4 regions of the Selenomonas sp. oral taxon 137 str. F0430 genome follow, and region 2 is predicted to be linked to each of the others. Evidence: riboswitches for the same ligand, from Rfam matches in the RefSeq annotation. Region 2 holds a riboswitch; each other region holds the start of a gene.
What was found. A riboswitch is a leader RNA that binds a small molecule or an ion and turns the genes downstream of it on or off. The one in region 2 is predicted to bind molybdenum cofactor.

Region 1 (3,158 bases), on a different contig from region 2:
GCGCACCTCACTCTTGAGATAGAGGTTCATGGCGCCGATAAAGACGAGTGAAAAGAGCGAGATGACGATCGCCCAGCGAAACGCGAGGTCGTAGTCGTTTGCCTGCACCGCCGCGTAGATCGCGGTCGACATCGTCTGCGTGTGCCGCGGAATGTTGCCGGCGAACATGATGGTCGCGCCGAACTCGCCGAGCGCACGGGCAAACGAGAGGACGAGCCCCGCGAGGATGCCGTGGCGCGCGTTCGGCAGGACGATGCGCCAAAAGATGCGCCAATTGCTGACGCTGAGCGTCTGTGCCGCGTGGATCATGTTCCGGTCGATCGCCTCGAAGGCGCCGCGCGCCGTGCGGTACATGAGCGGCAGGCTCACGATGACCGCCGCGATGACCGCCGCGCGCCATGTAAAGACGAGCGGCAGGTCAAGCGAGAGGAGGAAACTCCCGATGGTACTGCGCTTTCCGAGAAAGAGCAGGAGGAAGAATCCGACGACGGTCGGCGGCAAGACGAGCGGGAGTGTGATGATCGCGTCGGCGGCGGTGCTCGCAAAGCGGCTGCGAATCTGCAGGACGCCCCATGCGAGCGCGATGCCGACGAAGAATGTGATCACGGTCGCCAGCCCCGAGACCTGGAGCGATATGACGAGCGGTGAGAGTGTTTCGTCCGTCATTATTTCACGGTGAAGCCGTATTTCTTAAAGACTTCCTTCGCTGCATCCGATTGAATGAATGTGAGGAATTCTTTCGCGGCTTCCATATGCGGCGCATCCTTGAGGACGGCTGCGGGGTAGACGATGGGCTTGTGCGTGTCGGCGGGGGCGACGGCGGCGACCTTTACCTTATCGGAGACGGCTGCATCCGTTGCGTAGACGACGCCGCAGTCCGCGTCGCCCGTCTCGACCCATGCGAGCACCTGACGGACGTCGGAGCCGTAGACGGCACGCTCTTTGACCTGATCGAGGATGCCGAGCTTCGTAAAGACCTCTTCGCTGTACTGCCCGACGGGGACGCCCTTCGGCTCGCCGAGCGCGATGTGCTTGACTGCGGGATCGAGCACTGCCTTAAAGTCGGGCAGGTTCAGCTTGCTGTCCTTCGCCGTGATGAGGACGACGTCGTTGATGAGGAGGTCGACACGCGTGCCGTCGGCGAGGAGCTTCTTCTCATCGAGCGCGTTCATCTGCTTTTGTGCGGCGGAGACGAATACGTCGGCGGCGCCGCCGTTTTCGATCGCCTGCTGGAGCGCGCCGCTGCTGCCGAAGTTATAGACGAGCTTCACGTTCGAGTGATCCTTCTCGTACATCGTGGCGAGGTCCTTCATGGCGTCTGTGAGGCTCGCCGCCGCGGAGACCTGCAGCTCGACGTTCTCGGCGGCTTTCTTCGGCGCGTCGGCGGCTTTGTTGCCTCCGCCGCCGCAGCCTGCGGCGAGCAGTGCCGTCGAAGCGACGGCGACGGTCAGCATTTTCTTGATGTTCAGGTTCATTTGGTATACTCCTTTACAAAAATAGGTAGGCATGAGGGTTTCCTCCCATACCCCGTGACGCGCGTGCGTCAGGCAGGAGCTCGTAGCCGTGCCGTAGAGCCGTCCTGCTCGGAGTTCCCCGTGGGGACTGTAGTCAGCGGATGAATGTGCCGCTCTTGCCGCCGGACTTGCGTTCGAGGCGGATGTCCGTGATCTCCATGCGCTTGTCGATCGCCTTGCACATGTCGTAGACGGTCAGCAGCGCGACGCTGACGGCGTGCAGGGCTTCCATCTCGACGCCCGTCTCGCCCGTGACCTTGACGGTCGCGGCGGCGCGGACGATCGGCTGCGGATCGCGCGTGAGCGTGAAGTCGACGGTGCATTTCGAGATCGGCAGCGGGTGGCAGAGCGGGATCGTGTCCGACGTGCGCTTTGCCGCCATGATGCCCGCGATGCGCGCGACGCCGAGGACGTCGCCCTTTGCCGCCGTGCCGCCCTCGATGGCGGCATAGACCGCCTCGCTCACGCGGATGATGCCCGTCGCGAGGGCTTCGCGGTGCGTCGTTTCCTTGCCGCTCACGTCGACCATGACGGCGGCGCCGTGCTCGTCGAAATGCGTTAGATTCGGCATGATGCTCCTCCTTTCCGTTCTAATGTGTTCATCATATCCTAGTGGTGGGAGAAAATCAATGCCTTTTGTCACTTTCATGGAAAAGAAACACTGTGAGAGCCGGCTCAGAGGCAAAATTATTCTAGTTATTTTGCACGGTTGCTGTGAAAAAAGTCATAGAGAAAATTTATTTGATGTGCTATAATCAATAAAAAGAATGTATAAGTGAGAATGAGTTTTAACTAGATATTAATTTGAAACGAGTCGCTCTAGATTCGTTCGAACTGTGTATTATATTGCGGCATTTGTGCGAATAGGGGCGCGCGGATGCCGGCACCGACGGAACGGGGGGAGACTATGCGTGAGGTGCGTGTGCAGGATGCGGTCGGTATGACGCTTTGCCATGACATTACCGAGATTGTGCGCGGCAGGACGAAGGGCGCGCGGTTCCGCAAGGGCGATGTGATCCGGCTGGACGACATTCCCGTGCTCCTGCGGCTGGGCAAGGAGCATCTCTATGTGTGGGAAGAGAACGAGCGGATGCTGCACGAGAACGATGCGGCGGCGATCCTGCGCGATCTTTGTCAAAACGAGCACATGACGGCGAGCGAGCCGAAAGAGGGCAAGATCGAGCTGAAGGCGACGGTCGACGGCGTTTTTGAGCTCGACGAGGAGCGTCTTGACGCGGTGAACGACATCGACGACGTGATGATCGCGACGATCGCGCAGCATTACCCGGTGAAGGCGGGGGCAAAGCTCGCAGGGATGCGCGTCATCCCTCTTGTGATTGAAAAAGGAATTATGGAACAGGTACGCGTTGCGGCGGGCAATGAGCCGCTGCTGCGCCTTTTGCCATACAGAAAAATGAAAGTCGGCGTCGTGACGACAGGCTCCGAGGTGTTCCATGGGCGCATCAAGGATACGTTTACGCCCGTGCTTGACAGTAAGCTGCGCGCGTTCGGGCTGCGTGTGGACGAGCACCGTCTCTCGGACGACGGAACGGAGCACACGCGCGCGGCGATCGCGGAGCTGCTCGACATGGGCATGGACATGGTGCTCTGCACGGGCGGCATGAGCGTCGATCCCGATGACCG
Region 2 (3,158 bases):
CTGAACAAAGAAATGCGTACGCCCGGCTGAAAATCGAACAGTATCATCCTTCGTCAGATCGTGTGTAATATTAAGCACAGGGTCAGTTGCGTGTTCTTTACTTTCTTGTTTTGTTTCACTTGAACTCGCGTGATCCTGCGCTACGCTCTCATAACGGAGCCCCAGCGTCATGCGGGTACGTGCGTCAAAACTCCATGCATCCTCCACATAGAACGCTTGCCTCTTATCCGCACCACGCTCGCTGTAACCGGTATTATTCTCGTCCGTATGCCAGTCAATCTTTATATATTTCGCACCAAAGCCGAGCTGATGTTTTGCTCCAAGTGCCGCGGAGGCATTGGTCTCAATACCGTTTCCCTTCGAAAACCACCCGCTGCGATACCACTGAGGTGCGCCTGCGGTAAAGTGTGTGAGACTCCCGCCTTCTCTGGTCAACAGGTTCCGCACCCATAAATTATTATCATCAACCAAATGATAATACTGCACATCATACTGCCACTTATCACTCGGGCGGCTCTCGAACTGAAGGGCAATATTCGACTGCTTAAAGCCGTCATAATGCCAATCCCGTGTTTTGTTATTCTGTTTCATCGGCCTCGTGATGCCGTTCCCTGCTGCAACAGACCAGTTTGTTCCGTTATTGAGCACCGCTCCTGTCACCGGATCAATATTATTGGCAATCTCGGCATCCATATTGGAATAGTAGCCGCTGAGTGTCAGCGTAGATTTTTCCGCCGTCTTGACCTTGATCTTTCCGTCGAAATAGGTTTTCGTATTCTCTTCATTCGGCTGATAGCCATTCGTATGGCGGCGCGAGACATTCACGGCGTAGCTGACGTTCCTATCGCTGCCGCTGTAGCCGATACGCATATCATAAGCATGATGAGAACCTCCGCCAATATGCAAATGCAATCTTCCTGCGCCTTCGCCGTCCTTCGTTGTGACGAGGATCACGCCGCCCTTATAATCCGTCCCGTAGCGTACGGGTCCGGGACCCTTAACGATCTCAACCTTCGCAATCCTGTCTGCGGGAATTGTAGAAAGATCAGCTGCCGCATTCGAGGCAATACCGTTCAGCGGGAATGCGGGTACTCCGTCAATAAAAACTTTTGTCTGACCGACCTCCGCGCCGCGGATGCGCACCATCTTGCTGTTCTTGTCGGCAGGTGCCATGTAAAGCCCCGGCACCTGTGAAAGGATCTCCGAGAGGTCGCGGTAGCCGCGATCCTTGATCTCCTCCGCCGTGATGGTATTCGTCGTGACGAGGTACTTATCCACGCCGTCCGCCTCAACGACAACGTCGCTCGTCTCATACGGCTCGACCGTCGGCGCCGCCTGCGCCTGAGGCAGGAACGCAAAGCCCAGTCCCGCCGTAACCGCTGCGGCAAGAGCCAACCGATACGCGCTCTTTTTCTTCATACCAATCTCCCTTTCTCTTTACAGCTATGAACCGCATATAATAAAAAAGAACCGTTTCCCGTACCGTCGGCACAGCAAACAGTTCCCCTGCCGGTTTCATGCTCCGTCACAGCGGTCGCTGCCGATTTCCTTTTCAGTACGGAAGGGCGCGGCGTTTCCGCCGTTCCCCTGTGAGCAGATTGCTCAGGCGCGATACCATAGGTGCTCCCCGTAGGTATCTTTGCTCGGAACTCGTTTATTTTACAATTTATAATTAATTTTATCAAAGAGAATTAACAAGTGTCAATGACTTTTTTCACACCTTCCCCATATATGAACGACTACATCAAAAGGACGGCACATCGGTACAAATATACGTTGATGTGCCGCCCTTTTTATTGATGAAATGGCTGCTTTCCTTTTAGACGTTAAACCGCCCCACCTCATTCTGCAGATCGGTTGCGATCTGTGCGAGGCTTTCGCTTGCCTCGGCGATGTCGGCGAGCGCCTGCGTCTGCGTATCGACGGATGCCTCAGCTTCGTCAGTCGTGACATCGTTCTCGTGCGCCATGTCCATAAGTTTCGCGGAGACTGCGGCGATCGCTTGGTTCTTCTCATTGAGGCGCTTGGAGGACTCGTTCAGCTTCGTGACGACGCTGTTCGCTCCTGCGACTGCCTCTGCGATCATGTCAAAGCGCCGCTGTGTGCGTCCAAGGTTGACGTTGCTCTCTTCAACCAGTTTCTTCGAGACTTCCATGGTATCGACCGCCTGCTGCGCTTTGGTCTTGAGCTCACCGATGATGCCGCTGATCTCATCTGTAAAGCCGCGCGACTGTTCGGCGAGTTTGCGGATCTCCTCGGCGACGACGGCAAACCCGCGTCCCGCTTCACCCGCGCGCGCAGCCTCGATGGCCGCGTTGAGCGCGAGGAGGTTCGTCTGCTCGGAGATGGACTGGATCATCGCGCTCGCCTCTTCGATGCGCTCCGCGCTCTGATTCGTCTCCTCGACGACGCGCGAGACTTCCTGCGTCGCATCGGAAGTCTCGGCAGACTTCTTGAGGAGATCGGTCAAGATCTCCGCGCCCTCGGTCTGGCGCTTCGCGATGTTCGCGGTCGCCTCGTTCATCTCCTCCATGACCTTGTCGTTGGCTTCGAGGAGCTGCAAAATCTCGTTGGTGTGATCCACGGCATCCTGCGTATCCTTGACCTGTACGCGCGCACTCTCGGCGATGCCGTGAATGCCTTTGCGCACTTCCTCCGCCGAATGCGAGGTGTTCTGCGCAGTCGCAGTCAGCTCTTCGCTCGTCGCGGCGACGGACTGAGACGCACCGTTGATCTTTCCAATGATCTCTCGCAAACTGTTTGCCATACGTGAGAGCGCCGTTACCATCATGCCGATCTCATCGCTGCGAGAAGCATGTATACGCACCTTCGCTCCCTTGTCCTTATCGAGATCAAGATCCGCAAACCGCGTCAGTACCTCACATACGTCGCTGATCGGCGTGATGAGACGCTTTTTAACAAAGAGTGCCAACACAACAACAAGGGCGGCCGCGCAGATAATCGCCAACACAACAGAAAAGATCACCATGTTGCGCGCTTCACCAACAAATACGTTCTCATCCGTGATGGAGTAGATCACCCACGGCGTTGCGTTCTCAAGCCCTTGGAAATGAATTTGACGGAATACATAAACCGCCTCACGCCCCGTCGTCGCCGACTTACGTTCATTGGTATGAATACCTTTTGTCTCATAAATA
Region 3 (3,158 bases), on a different contig from region 2:
TACGAGATCGCCGCGTCGATCTCCGCGGTTTCGCCGCGCAGACCGATGATCATGCGCCCAAAGGGCTGATCCTTCATCTGGTCGAGCGTGCCGAAGAGCATCGTGACCTCGATATCGGGGAACAGGCGGATCATGTCGGCGAGTACGGGATCATCCGCGTTCTCGCCGAGGAAGGTGAGCCGCAGGAGCATGTAGCTGCCCGGCGTCGGCGACGCCTCGATCGGGTTGCCGCGGAACGCCGTCGGCAGGTCGTTCGAGAGCAGAACGCTGATAAATTCCTTCGTAATCGCTTGCCGGGGCTCGGTAAAGACATCTACAACGTCGCCCTCCTCTGCGATGACACCGCCGTCGAGCACGGCGACGCGGTCGCAGATGTCCTTGATGACCTGCATCTCGTGCGTGATGACGACGACCGTCAGACCGAGCCGGCGGTTGATGTCGCGGATGAGCGCGAGGATGGACTTCGTCGTCTGTGGGTCGAGCGCGGAGGTTGCCTCGTCACACAGCAGCACCTTTGGATCGCCCGCGAGCGCGCGCGCGATGCCAACGCGCTGTTTCTGCCCGCCCGAGAGATGGCTCGGATACGCGTCCGCCTTGTCCGCGAGACCGACGAGCGCGAGGAGCTCCGTGACCTTTGGGCGGATCTCCTCGGCGGAGCGTCCCGCGAGCCGCAGAGGAAAGGCGACGTTGTCGTAGACAGTCGCCGAGGACAGCAGGTTAAAATGCTGAAAGATCATGCCGATGTGGCGGCGCTCTTCGCGCAGTTCGCTCTCGCTCATCGCAGTCAGATCGTGTCCGTCAATGATCACCTCACCGCTTGTTGGGCGCTCGAGCAGATTGATGCATCGGATGAGCGTGGATTTGCCTGCGCCCGAGAGTCCGACGATGCCGTAGATCGTGCCGCGCTCGATGCGCAGATTGATGCCGCGCAGGGCGTGGACGTCGTCCGCGTATGTTTTAATGATATTTTTGAGTTCAATCATATACAGCCCTCCTTTGGGCAAGGTTAGAAACAAACGTAGCACAGACGAGAACTTTTGTCAATGTTTTCGGACGAATGCGAGAGGCTTTGCGCAACTTTTTTCAGATTTTTATCGGATGGGAAAAAGGCGGTGCAGATACTTGTATTGTGGACACCCTCATGCTATACTAATGAAAACTCCATAACGAGGTGTTTTTCGAGCTGCCGGCGCCTACGGCTTTGCTATGGCGCGGCGGCCTGACCGGGACGAACTCGGTCACGGGGGACGGATTGGAAACGGGCGTCCCTTCCGCAGACGCTCGTCGTCTGCATTGTAAAGGAAAACCGGCAGGAGCATGGTGCGCTTTTTCGCGTGCAGTCGATGCCCCCGGATTTCCGGCGGGCATTTTTTGATGCCCGGGCGATGGGATTTCGGCACGTGCCGAGAAAGGGGAATTCAATGAAGGCAGGAACAGAGTTCATGCGGCGCATCTCGGCGCTGCTCGCGTGCGCGGTCACTGCGGCGGCCCTGCTCGCGGGCTGCGGGCAGACGGCAAAACAGGCGGCGGAGCAGACCTCTGCACAGGAGACGTACAAGTTTACGGATCAGGCGGGCAACGCGGTCGAGGTCAAGGCGCCCGTCGAGCGCATGGTCGTCCTCCAGCATCATTCGCTCGACATCATCTGCCAACTCGGCGGACAGGACAAGATTGTCGGTGTCGAGTCGACGTGGCAGCGCGATCTCGGCGACTACATCGCGGACATCTGGCCCGCGATCAAGGAGATGAAAACACCCGGCACGCTCTCGCAGCCCAACATCGAGGAGATCGCCGCGCTCAAGCCCGACATCGTGATCGTCGCCTCGCAGTCGGATCAGGCATCCGCGGCAAAGCTGCGCGAGATGGGCATCCCCGTAGCGGTCATTTCGCTCCGCGGCGAGGGCAAACAGGCGGAGGCGCAGAACCCGCGCCTTTCCAACGCGGACAAGGCGTATACGGACGGGCTGCATAACGCGATCGAGATTCTCGGACATCTCACGGGACGCGATGCGAAGGCAAAGGAGCTCTGGGCGTTCGCCGAGGAGAGCCGCGCGATCGTCGAGAAAGCGGTCGGCGACATTCCCGATGCGGAGCGCGTGACCGCGATCCCCGTGTCGAGCAAGCACATGGTCTACGGCAACGATAAATACGTCGGCTGTATGCTCCTGCGCGCGGGTGCGGTGAACCCGGCGGCAAAGGACATCCAGGGCAACGGCGAGTACAACGTCGAGTCGCTGGCAAAGTGGAACCCCGACGTCATCATCTCGCAGGATCGCTATCCCGAGGTCTACAAGGAACTCACGACCGACCCCGCCTATGCACAGCTGCGCGCTGTGCAGAACGGGAACGTCATCAACGCGCCGTACTGGGCAAAGCCGTGGGGCAACCCGGACGCGGATTCCGTTGCACTCGGCGAGCTGTGGCTCGCGCATATGTTCTACCCGAGCAAGGTGAGCGCGGACGTTGTGCTAGAGCGCGCAAAGGCGTTCTACGAGACGTTCTACGGCGTGCCGTTCACGGGCACGGTAGATGCGGGAATCAAGGCAAAATGACGGGAACAAAATTGTTCACCCATGGGGGGCGGGGCGCACTGTGCGTCCTGCTCCCTTTGGCGTGTATCCTATTTTCACTGACACTCGGAGCGTACTATATCCCCGTGGAGCACGTCTTTCACATCCTCACTGCAGACGTGACAGGGACGCTTCCCGCGGATATCACGCCCATGGAGGTCTCGATGATCTACGACGTGCGCCTGCCGCGCGTCGTCGCCGCCGTGCTCGCGGGCTGCGGGCTGGCGGTCGCGGGCGGCGTCTTTCAGGCGCTCTTTGGCAACCCGCTCGCCAGTCCCTACACCCTCGGCGTCAGCAACGGTGCGGGCTTCGGCGCGGCGCTTGCCATCGTGCTCACGACGAGCGCGGCGGCGGTGCAGATCTCTGCGCTCGCGTTCGGCATCGTCTCGGTCGGGCTGACCTTCCTCCTCGCAGGGCGCAAGAGGAGCGCGCCCGTGACCATGATCCTCTCGGGGATGCTTGTCAGCGCTTTTTTCTCCTCGCTCGTCGCGCTGCTGAAATTCACCGCCGACCCGCAGGAAAAACTCCCGCAGATCGTCTACTGGCTCATGGGCTCGCTCGCGAGCGTGCGCTATGACGGGCTGCTGC
Region 4 (3,158 bases), on a different contig from region 2:
ACTCAGCGGCATCGTGCAGAAGAACTACCCGGGAGCGTCTGGCCTTGGCGGCACAGCGCCCGTCACGACCCCGACCGGATGGCCGACGGACGGCTTCATCAGCTCGCCCTACGGTCTGCGTTTTGGCGGAGCGGAGTTCCATCAGGGCATCGATATTGCCGCCGACACCGGCACACCCATCACGGCGACTGCCGACGGCGTCGTCACTGCCGCCGGGTGGAGCGGGAGCGGCTACGGCAACATGGTTGATATCGATCATGGAAATGGTGTCATGACCCGCTACGGGCACGCCTCGGCGGTTGCCGTTACGGCGGGCGAACAGGTGCGCCGCGGTCAGATCATCGCCTATGTCGGCTCGACAGGGCATTCCACCGGGCCGCACCTGCACTATGAGGTGCGCCTGAACGGACAGCCCGTGAACCCGGCACCGTACCTTTGATAGAGGGATAGAGAGAAAGGAATCTTGTCATGCAAACAAAATCGTTCGCATATCTTCTCGCTGCAGGGATTTTACTCCTCCCCGTTTGCGGTATCGCAGCGGAGAAATCGGAGAGCCACACGGTGAACACAGCGGAGGAAACATCTGCAGACGAGGCGAAGAACGACGCTCCCGCAAGCGAGGATAAGAAGCTCGCCGAGGAGATGGACGAACTCGGCGGCGAAGTTGAGGAACCGCAGGATACCCGCGTCAAACAGGATGGCAAGGAAAGCGGCCAAGACAGCACAGAGGAAAAAAGCACTGTATCATCCGATGAGCATGGTGCGCGCGCCGATGCCGCACACGAAACGGATGCCCCGCCCACGAAAGACGACCGCCCGGTGGGGTATGCGTATGTCGGCGATAAGGACGCATGGCAGAGCGCCATGGCCGCAGACAGGACGGCGGATACGGAAGATGAGGATGAGATCAATGCCGCCGTGGACGAGGTGACCGCGGAGATCGAAAAGCTGATCGATAAGATCTACGAAGTAAATCCCCATCTCAAAGCGCCCACACTTGCAGAGGGGCACTGGGTCTTCGTTGAGGGCGACGAGCGGCGCGGGTGGTTCGTTGACCGCGGCAAAATGCACCGGAATAAAGACGGCACTATTTCCTACTGGCAGCTCATCCTCTACAACGAGTTCGGGCGTGCGCAGTTCGCGGACGCCATGCACGACGAGGACTACAAAGAGCTGCGCTACACACTCCAGCGGCGGGTCATGGATCTCAAGAAAAATACGGTCAGCACCTACGCGGTGATTGCCGTCGGCGCGGACGAAAAGGTACTCGCCGACAGCGCACGCGACGGTGAGCCGGCAGAGATCCGCCCGGACACCATGGCGGAGAAGGAGCGCGATACGGTGAAAAAACTCGCGCACAGGCTGAAATTCAAACAATAAATAAAATTTTACCGTAGTATTCGCGTAGATTATTGACAGCGGGCGTGAATCCTGATAGTATGAAGCTATCATTAAATAACTATGGGGCAGATAGAGAATTACTATCGTCCCGCGTTTCCGAGCAAAAATATCTAAGGGCTTCGCCTATGATATTGCGCCTGCGCCGGGGGACTTCCGCCCCGCGCGCACCGGGTACGCGCAGAAATGCGCGCGCCTTCCCGTATCGAAAAGGAAACGACGAATAACCGCTGCCGCAAGACCTGCTTGCGATCTTACCGTGCGGAATGAGCAGCCGCGCAGGATGCAGAGGGATTGTTTGTCGTGCATTTGGCACGGGAGGCGGTCCCCTTTTTATATATAAAGTTGGGATTGGCGCAGATAAAAATGATTGGAGGAAGAGGGCGAATTATATATCTTTTTCGCCCCGTCGGGTGTATAATAATAAAAAATCTTCATAGGAAGAATTTATTATCCGTGCCGAAAGGCAATCGCCTGTGTATTATTGTTAGGAGGCAGGAGCGTGGACAAGAGGGAGAGTCTATGGGAGGCATACCTGGCGAAGGGTATGAGCCGGCGCAGCTTTTTGAAAGCCTGCGTCACGCTGACGTCGCTCATGGGATTGAGCACGGACAACCTCACGAAGGTCGTTGAGGCGGCGGAGGTCAAACCGCTGCCGGTCGTCATTTGGCTGCACGGCCACGAGTGTACGGGCTGTGACGAGTCGTTCATCCGCTCGGGGGCGCCGCTCGCCTCCGACCTCATACTGAACTGCATTGCGCTCGAGTACAGCCATGTGCTGAGCGCGGGCTGCGGCGCGCCGTTCGAGGAGCACCTCGAAAAGACAATGGAGAAGTATCACGGCGAATACATTCTCGCCGTCGAGGGCGGCGTTGCGGTCGGTACACATGCATACACCTGCATGTCGGGCGGGCATTCCTTCGAGCACACGCTCAAACGCGTCGCCGCGGGCGCAAAGGCGGTTGTCGCCTACGGCACCTGCGCCACCTCGGGCGGTATTCAGGCGGCGGCGCCGAATCCCACGGAGTCGCGCGGCATCCGCTCGCTCATCGGAGCGAAACCCTACATCGCCGTCCCCGGCTGCCCGCCGATCCCGGAGGTCATGACGGGCGTTCTCATGCACGTCGCCCTCTTCGGCACGCTGCCGCCGCTCGATGCGGAGGGACGGCCGAAACAGTTCTACGGCAACCGTATTCACGACACCTGCTACCGCCGCCCGTTCTTCGACGCGGGCATGTTCGCCGAGCGCTTTGACGACGAGGGCGCAAAGGCGGGCTGGTGTCTCTATCACCTCGGCTGCAGGGGCCCCGAGACCTATAACTCCTGCGGCAATCTCCGCTGGTACCAGGGCATGTCGTATCCGATCCAGTCGGGTGCGCCGTGCATCGGGTGCAGCAATGCGAACTTCTGGGATCAGGCGCCGTTCTCGCGCCGTCTCCCGGAGTATAACGGCATCGACGTCGACATGGTCGGCGCAGGTCTTGCCGTGGCGACTGCGGTCGGCGTTGCGGCGCACGCGGGCGCAAGTCTCGTGCAGAAACGTATGCATGAGAAAGAACTCGCCGCGCATGAGAAAGAGGTGCACGAATGAAACACGTTGTTGTAGACCCCATCACCCGCATTGAGGGACATCTGCGCGTCGAGATTCAGGTCGACGAGGCAACGGGGAAAGTACAGGATGCGATCTCTTCCGGCACGGCATGGCGCGGGCTCGAGCTCGTCATGCACGACCGTGACCCGCGCGACGCGTGGGCATATAT

Region 1: linked by a shared signal. The riboswitch ahead of modA (molybdate ABC transporter substrate-binding protein) and the one ahead of HMPREF9162_RS06385 (TonB-dependent siderophore receptor) in region 2 are both predicted to bind molybdenum cofactor.
Region 3: linked by a shared signal. The riboswitch ahead of HMPREF9162_RS02580 (ABC transporter substrate-binding protein) and the one ahead of HMPREF9162_RS06385 (TonB-dependent siderophore receptor) in region 2 are both predicted to bind molybdenum cofactor.
Region 4: linked by a shared signal. The riboswitch ahead of HMPREF9162_RS11615 (hydrogenase small subunit) and the one ahead of HMPREF9162_RS06385 (TonB-dependent siderophore receptor) in region 2 are both predicted to bind molybdenum cofactor.

What each region holds. Positions count from the first base shown of each region.
Region 1 is NZ_AENV01000014.1:68,661-71,818, forward strand. It holds gene modB (molybdate ABC transporter permease subunit) at 1-666, opposite strand, end outside; gene modA (molybdate ABC transporter substrate-binding protein) at 666-1,475, opposite strand; molybdenum cofactor riboswitch at 1,472-1,597, opposite strand; gene moaC (cyclic pyranopterin monophosphate synthase MoaC) at 1,609-2,085, opposite strand; gene HMPREF9162_RS09790 (molybdopterin-binding protein) at 2,422-3,158, shown strand, end outside.
Region 2 is NZ_AENV01000008.1:234,387-237,544, forward strand. It holds gene HMPREF9162_RS06385 (TonB-dependent siderophore receptor) at 1-1,419, opposite strand, end outside; molybdenum cofactor riboswitch at 1,530-1,661, opposite strand; gene HMPREF9162_RS06390 (methyl-accepting chemotaxis protein) at 1,820-3,158, opposite strand, start outside.
Region 3 is NZ_AENV01000005.1:269,750-272,907, forward strand. It holds gene HMPREF9162_RS02575 (methionine ABC transporter ATP-binding protein) at 1-983, opposite strand, end outside; molybdenum cofactor riboswitch at 1,165-1,320, shown strand; gene HMPREF9162_RS02580 (ABC transporter substrate-binding protein) at 1,422-2,552, shown strand; gene HMPREF9162_RS02585 (iron ABC transporter permease) at 2,549-3,158, shown strand, end outside.
Region 4 is NZ_AENV01000015.1:288,245-291,402, reverse strand. It holds gene HMPREF9162_RS11625 (M23 family metallopeptidase) at 1-439, shown strand, start outside; gene HMPREF9162_RS11620 (hypothetical protein) at 469-1,380, shown strand; molybdenum cofactor riboswitch at 1,484-1,626, shown strand; gene HMPREF9162_RS11615 (hydrogenase small subunit) at 1,901-2,989, shown strand; gene HMPREF9162_RS11610 (nickel-dependent hydrogenase large subunit) at 2,986-3,158, shown strand, end outside.